Regions from separate parts of the Nocardia heshunensis genome, predicted to be linked through region 2. Evidence: riboswitches for the same ligand, from Rfam matches in the RefSeq annotation. Region 2 holds a riboswitch; the other holds the start of a gene.
The links. Region 2 has a riboswitch for cobalamin ahead of nicT (Nickel transporter NicT). Riboswitches for the same ligand answer to the same signal wherever they lie in the genome.

Region 1: linked by a shared signal. The riboswitch ahead of metE (5-methyltetrahydropteroyltriglutamate--homocysteine S-methyltransferase) and the one ahead of nicT (Nickel transporter NicT) in region 2 are both predicted to bind cobalamin.

What each region holds. Positions count from the first base shown of each region.
Region 1 is NZ_BAAGTC010000009.1:724,139-727,920, forward strand. Features, by position in the region: gene metE (5-methyltetrahydropteroyltriglutamate--homocysteine S-methyltransferase) at 1-2,025, opposite strand, end outside; cobalamin riboswitch at 2,168-2,372, opposite strand; gene ACYVN4_RS31495 (SDR family NAD(P)-dependent oxidoreductase) at 2,328-3,317, opposite strand; gene ACYVN4_RS31500 (serine/threonine-protein kinase) at 3,437-3,782, opposite strand, start outside.
Region 2 is NZ_BAAGTC010000024.1:15,999-19,780, forward strand. Features, by position in the region: gene ACYVN4_RS39060 (long-chain fatty acid--CoA ligase) at 366-2,003, shown strand; cobalamin riboswitch at 2,035-2,223, shown strand; gene nicT (Nickel transporter NicT) at 2,251-3,339, shown strand; gene ACYVN4_RS39070 (class I SAM-dependent methyltransferase) at 3,282-3,782, opposite strand, start outside.

The DNA of each region.
Region 1 (3,782 bases), on a different contig from region 2:
GACTTCCATGTGGGAGCGGGCGGCCTCGATGGAGGTGACGTCCGCGTCGAGGGCGGCGATGGCGTCGATGACCTCGCCGAACTCGGAATAGCAGAGGTGGGTGTGGATTTGGGTGGCGTCGGAGACGCCGGAGGTGGCCAGGCGGAAGGCGGTGATGGACCAGGCCAGGTAGTCGGGCTTGGCGTCGGCGCGCAGGGGGAGCAGTTCGCGCAGGGCCGGTTCGTCGACCTGGATGATGCGGATGCCCGCCGCCTGCAGGTCCACGGTCTCGTCGCGGATGGCCAGCGCCACTTGGCTTGCCGTCACGTCGAGGGGCTGGTCGTCGCGGACGAAGGACCAGGCCAGGATGGTGACGGGGCCGGTGAGCATGCCCTTGACCGGCTTGTCGGTGCGGGATTGGGCGTAGGTGATCCAGTCGACCGTCATCGGTGCGGGGCGGGTCACGTCGCCGTAGAGGATGGGTGGGCGCACGCAGCGGGTGCCGTAGGACTGGACCCAGCCGTTGGCGGTGGTGAGGAAGCCGGTGAGCTGTTCGGCGAAGTACTGCACCATGTCGTTGCGTTCCGGCTCGCCGTGCACCAGCACGTCGAGGCCCAGCTTCTCCTGCAGCGCAATGACGTCCGCGATCTCGGCCCGCATCCGATCGCGGTACTCCGCGTCCGTGATCGTGCCTTTGCGCAGGGCGGTGCGGTCGCGGCGGATGGCGTCGGTCTGCGGATAGGAGCCGATGGTGGTGGTCGGCAGCGGCGGCAGCGGAAGGCGCTCATGTTGCAGCACACGACGTTCCGCGGCGGGCGCGCGGCGGGTGGCGTCCGGGCCGAGCGCGGCCAGGCGGGCCCGGACGGTGTCGTCGCGCAGGCGCGGATCGGTGCCGCGCGCGGCCAGTGCGGCACGGGCGGTGGACAATTCGTCGGCGACCGCTTCGGTCCCGGCGTGCAGGGCGGTCGCGAGCAACCGCACCTCGGCCACCTTCTCCGCCCCGAAGGCCAGCCAGGACCGCACGCTCGGGTCGAGCGCCGCTTCGGCGTCGAGCGAATACGGCACGTGCAGTAGCGAACTGGAGCTGGACACGGCCAGCGCGCCGCTGCCGCCGAGCAGGGTGCCCAGCGTCGCCAGGGCCCGATCCGGGTCGTTGCGCCACACATTGCGGCCGTCGACGACCCCCGCCACCACGAGCTTGGTGGCCAGCGCCGGCACCGAGGTCACGTCCTCGACGGTGGTCCCGGCCGTGAAATCCAGTGCCACGCCGTCGATGTCGGTGGCGGCCAGCATCGGCAGCGCCGCGCCCGGTCGACCGAAGTAGGTGGCCACCAGCAGCCGCGGCCGGTCGGTGCCCGCCGACAGCTCCGCGTACACGTGCTGCACCAGGGCGAGTTCCACCTCGGACAGGTCGGTGACCAGCACCGGCTCGTCGATCTGTACCCATTCGGCCCCGGCCGCGGCCAAGCGCCGCAACAGCTCTCGGTACAGCGGCAGTAGATCGCTCAATCGGCGCAGTGCATTGCCCTCGGCATCCTTGGCCAGCTTCAGGAAGGTGAGCGGCCCGATCACCACCGGCCGCGCGGGCACCCCGAGCGCCTGCGCCTCGGCCAGCTCAGCGAGGAGCTGCTCCGGGTGCAGGCTGAACGCGGTGTCCGGGCCCAGTTCGGGAACCAGGTAGTGGTAGTTGGTGTCGAACCACTTGGTCATCTCCAGCGGTTCGACCTCCGCGGTCCCGCGGGCCGCCGCGAAATACCGGTCCAGCGGATCTGCGATCCCGGCCACCCGGGGCGGCAGCGCACCGAACAGGACTGCGGTATCGAGCATTTGGTCGTAGTACGAGAAGGTGCCCACCGGCACCGAGTCGAGTCCGGCGGCCACGAGCGCGGTGAGCTGCTCGGCGCGGAGTTCACGCCCGACGGCGTACAGCGCGACCGCGTCGATCCGGCCCGCCCAATACGATTCGACGGCCCGTTTGAGTTCCCGGCGCGGCCCGATCCTGGGCAGGCCGAGCACCGTCGCGGTGAAGGGTGAAATGCTGGTCACGGGTAATCTCCAGTGCTCCAAGTCCACTGGCCGTCGCCACAAGAGCGCACGAAACCCGGGCAGCCCACGACCGCCGTTGTCACGGCAGCGGGAAACCACCGGCCCGTCCGCCCAGTCCACGAGGCGATGACCGCCGGATACGGCGTACCCGGCACAGTAGGCAGGTCTTCGGACTCACAGGCACCGGCCCGAATGGGCCGACCTACTGGCCGTCGCTTCCCGGGCTCGCGCCCAGTGCTCATGACGGCGGTCGTTCCTGCATACCGCTGCGGGACAGTTCCGGATTCTCACCGGATTCCCTCTCACCGAATCCCCCTTGCGGAAGAACCGGTTTCGACGCCGAACGCGGGACCAGACCGAGTCTCGCCCGTTGCGCCCGGCGAACCGACTGCACCCGCGAGCATAACGCGGTGTTGCGCCCGGGCGATGATCGCGTCCATCACCCGGGCCATCAGGCGCGGCGCCGCACCGGCGAGCCAGCGCAGCAGTCGGGCGCTCCGGGAGGGCACCACCGTGGCGCGGCCCCGGGCCGCCCCGACCAGCAGCGCCCGGGCCACCGCGGTCGCGGTGATCGGGGCGGAACCGCTGAGCGCCACCAGTTCCGCCGGTTTGGTCGCGGCCTCCGCCGACAGCTGCGGAGTGTCGACATCCGGTGGCAGCACCACCGTGACCGAGACGCCCGCGGGCCGCAGCTCCTGCCGCAGGACCTCGCACAGCGCGCGCACCGCGAACTTGCTGGGGCTGTACGCGCCGTAACCGAAGCAGGGCAGCACCCCGGCCATGGAGGAGATCACCGTGATGCTGTCGCGGTCGCCCTCCCGCAGATCGGGCAGCACCTCCCGGATCACGTGCAACGCACCGAAATAGTTGACGGCCATGTGCTTGTCGAAATCGGCGAGCGCGAGCCGCGAGAAGTAGTCCGGCTTGGCGATCCCGGCGCATGCGATCACCGCCTGGACCCGACCGTGTTGCGCACGGGCGAGTTTCAATGCCGCGCGCATGTCCTCGGGCCGGGTGACGTCGGCGGCAATGGCGGCCAGCCGTCCCGCTTCACTTGGCACCCGGACCGAAAGCGCCTCCAGCGCCGAGTCTTCCAACGCGAGCACACTCACCCGCGCCCCCGCCGCCAAGGCCATCCGGGTCACCTCGAGCCCGATCCCGCTACTGCCGCCGGTCACCACCACATGGCGGCCCTCCCAGTACTTGGCCACCTCGACCGGCAGTCCGTGCCCGCGCCCGTCGCTCAGCCGGTACCGTGCCGAAAACCTGCCGCCGACTCGCAAACCCCGCATCACCGACTCCTTTCGTCCTGCCGTCCGGGCCTCCCGAACCTGACGCCGATCCTGGGTGGCGATCGACAAGCCCACGGCAGCGCTTCGGCAAGAACGTGTAAGAATCCGCGCGCGGAGGTTCAGAGCACCTTGGCGATCGACGGGACCACGCGCTGGACCAGGATGTCGGGGGAGGCGGGAGTCCAGTTCATGAAGGCCTGTGCGGTGGCGGGATCGTCGACGATGACCAGGCGTGTGTGGTCGAGGGTGGAGGACAGGAAGCCACTGGGCAGGCCGCGCAGACCGCCGTTGCCCGCCTGTTTGTCGGTGCGGACGACGATGATCAGGTCGACATTCGGGATCAGTGCGTCGCTGGGTGACAGGGCGCGGGGAGAGGCTTCCTCGGTCTTGGCGCGGTAGTCGGTGCTGTAGTGGAAGCCGATGTCCTGCAGGAACTTTCCCTGATCACTGGTGTCGAGATCGGCG
Region 2 (3,782 bases):
GCCAGTGAGTAGGGTCTGACCTGCGACGCCGTCCTCGACTGGACAACCCGGTGTCACACTCAATATATTCACGGAAGTTCTTGCTCCAATTTGCTTGTCCTGGTTAGTGATTGGCTATTCTGCGCAGCCGCAGGGGGTTGCGACAGCACGTCGATGCCGATCAGGACCGCGGAGCCGGCAGGTCGTCGTGTTGGGCGGCGGCGGGTCGGCACGAGCTGCGGGTGGCGGAGGTGGGGTCCGCCGCCCGCAGCTCGAGTAATTCCGCAAGTCGCAGGGCCCCGACCGACCGTGTCCGAATTCAGCTAGGCTCGCCGCTAGTGACTCAGTTCACTCTCCAGTAGGTACATGCAAGGAGCGGTTGGGAAATGTTGAGCACCATGCAGGACGAGCAGCTGTCACTCGCGACGCTGCTGCGCTACGCCTCCACCTTCCAGGGCGACAGCCATGTCTCCACCTGGACCGGCGACGGCGTGCGCACCCAGACCTATCGCGAGATCGGCCAGGATGCGGCCCGCCTCGCCAATGCCCTGCGTGACCTGGGCATCGGCGTCGGCGATCGGGTCGGCACGTTCATGTGGAACAACAACGAGCACATGGTCGCCTACATCGCGGTGCCCGCGATGGGCGCGGTGCTGCACGCACTCAATATCCGGTTGTTCCCCGAGCAGCTGGTGTACGTGGCCAACCACGCCGAGGACCAGGTGGTCATCGTGGACGGCTCGCTGGTACCGATGTTCAACCAGTACCTGCCGAATCTGAAGACGGTGCGCCACGTCATCGTCGCCAACGGGGATGTCGCGACCGTGACCGCGCCCGAGGGCGTCACCGTGCACGCGTACGCGGAACTGCTTGCCGCGCAATCGGACAGCTATGACTTCCCGGTCATCGACGAGCGGTCGGCGGCGGGCATGTGCTACACCTCCGGCACCACCGGCGACCCCAAGGGCGTTGTCTACTCGCACCGTTCCAATTGGCTGCACGCCATGCAGGTGATCTCCCCCAACGGCATGGGCTTCACTGCCGCGGACACCGTGCTGGCCATCGTGCCGCTGTTCCACGCCAATGCCTGGGGCATCCCGTACGCGGCGCTCATGTCGGGCGCGAATGTGCTGATGCCCGACCGCTTCCTGCAGCCCGCCCCGCTGCTGCAGATGATGGAGCAGGAGAAGCCGACCTTCGCCGCCGCCGTGCCCACCATCTGGGGCGGCGTGCTGGCCGCGTTGCAGGCGCAGCCGCAGGACATCTCGTACCTGCGTACGTGTGTGGTCGGTGGTGCCGCGGTGCCGCCGTCGATGATGCGGGCCTTCGAAGAGCTTCACCATGTGAAGCTGCTGCACGCGTGGGGCATGACCGAGACCTCGCCGCTGGGTTCGGTCGGCCACCCGCCGGCCGGGGCCGAGGGCGAGGAGGCGTGGGCCTACCGCTACACGCAGGGCCGTTTCCCCGCCGGTGTGCAGGCCCGACTGGTCGGCGACGACGGCAGCGTGCTGCCCAACGACGGAGAAGCGCTGGGCGAGCTGGAGGTTCGCGGACCCTGGATCACCGGGTCGTACTACTCCCCCACCGGTGCCGAGGTCGATCCCGACAAGTTCGACAACGGCTGGCTGCGCACCGGCGATGTCGGCAAGATCAGCCCGAACGGCTATCTGACCCTGGTGGACCGGTCCAAGGACGTGATCAAGTCCGGCGGCGAATGGATTTCGTCGGTGGACCTGGAGAACGCCGTGGTCGGGCATCCGGCCGTCGCGGAGGCCGCGGTCATCGGCATCCCGGACGCGAAGTGGGACGAGCGGCCGCTGGTCGCGGTCGTGCTGGTGGAAGGCTCCGAGGCGAAACCCGAAGAGCTGCGCGACTTCCTGGCCCCCAAGTTCGCCAAGTGGCAGCTGCCGGAGCACTGGACCTTCATCGCGGAAGTGCCCAAGACCAGCGTCGGCAAGTTCGACAAGAAGCGGCTGCGCGCCCAGCACGCGGACGGCAGCCTGACCGTCATCACGCTGGGCTGAGCCCGGCTGTCCGCAACACCACGGCGGCCCTTACTGTGAGGGCTGCCGTGGTGTTCGGGAAGCCGGTGTAATTCCGGCACGGCCCTCGCCACTGTGATCGGTTAGTCGGTGCGTCGTCCTGTCCTCGCGGGCAGGGGTCACGGGATCTCGGTCCCGGAAGGCCAGGCGCGCCGGTGTTCGACCCGTCAGCCAGGAGACCGGCCACGGCACCGTTGAACCGTTCCACGAGGTGCTGGAAGGCTGCTCTGTGTCTGTACCCAACCCTGTTCCCGCGCTGCGCTGGGAACGCCGCGACTGGCTCCGCACCGGCGGACTGCTCGCAACCATCGCCGTCATGCACGTGGTGGCATTCGGGATTCTGTTCGCGTTGGTGCTGCCCGCGCACTACACCGTCGGCACCCAGGTGTTCGGGGTCGGGCTGGGCGTCACCGCGTACACCCTCGGCATGCGGCACGCCTTCGATGCCGACCACATCGCGGCCATCGACAACACCACCCGCAAGCTGATGGCCGACGGGAAACGTCCGGTGTCCGTGGGCTTCTGGTTCGCGCTCGGGCACTCGACCGTGGTGGTGCTGCTGGCGGTGGGCATCGCGGCCGGGGCGCGGTTCGCGACCACGCTGGCCGATGACGACTCCGCGACCCGCAAGGATCTCGGCCTGGTTGCCACGCTCAGCTCGGGCAGCTTCCTGTATCTGATCGCGGCGCTGAACCTGGTGGCGCTGGCCGGGATCTGGCGGGTGTTCAAGGCCATGCGCTCCGGTCAGTTCGATGAGCACGAGCTCGAAAAGCACCTGGACAGCCGGGGTTTCATCAATCGGATCCTGGGGCGGCTGACCCGTTCCATCACCCGGCCGGGGCAGATGTATCCGATCGGGCTGCTGTTCGGGATCGGCTTCGACACCGCCACCGAGGTCACGCTGATGGTGATGGCCGGGTCCGGGGCGGCCGCGGGACTGCCCTGGTACGCGATCATCTGCCTGCCGCTGCTGTTCGCCTCCGGCATGAGCCTGTTCGACACGCTCGACGGGACTTTCATGAATTTCGCCTACCACTGGGCGTTCTCGAATCCGGTGCGCAAGGTGTACTACAACCTGACCATCACCGGGCTCTCGATCGCGGTGGCGTTCCTCATCGGCACCATCGAACTGGTCGGCGTGCTGCACAGCAAGCTGGATCTCACCGACCCGGTCACCGCGTGGATCGCCGGGATCGACCTCAACAATGTGGGATTCGTGATCGTCGGCCTGTTCGTCGCGGTGTGGGCGATCGCGCTGCTCTACTGGCGGCTGGCGAAGGTCGAGACCCGCTGGTCCTTGACCGCCGAAAGGCCGTAGAGCACCGGGATGATCGGGGCCGGCGGCGGCAGCCGCCACCAGCCGTCGGCGGTCTGCACCATGCCGGGCCAGCGCGGCCAGGGCAGTGTCTCGGATTCGGTGAGGCCGGTGATGGACAGTCCGGCCGACAGCAGGGCGTTGATGACCTCGCCGAGGCCGTGCCGCCATTCGTAGGCGGTGGTGTCGGTGGTGAGGTCCGGGCCGTCGGTGTAGGTGTGGGTGCTGTCGCGACGTTGTGGGCCGCGGCCGGACAGGTAATCGTCGTGCAGCAGTAGCTGATCCGGGTCCACGCCGGGCGGCGGGGTGGGGCCCAGGGCGTGCAGCAGAGGGTGGAATTCGACCAGGTAGAGCAGGCCGCCGGGGCGCAGCAGGTCGGCGATCACCTGCGCCCAGCGGGTCAGCTCCGGCAGGTAGCAGAGCGCGCCCTTGCCGGTGTAGACGAT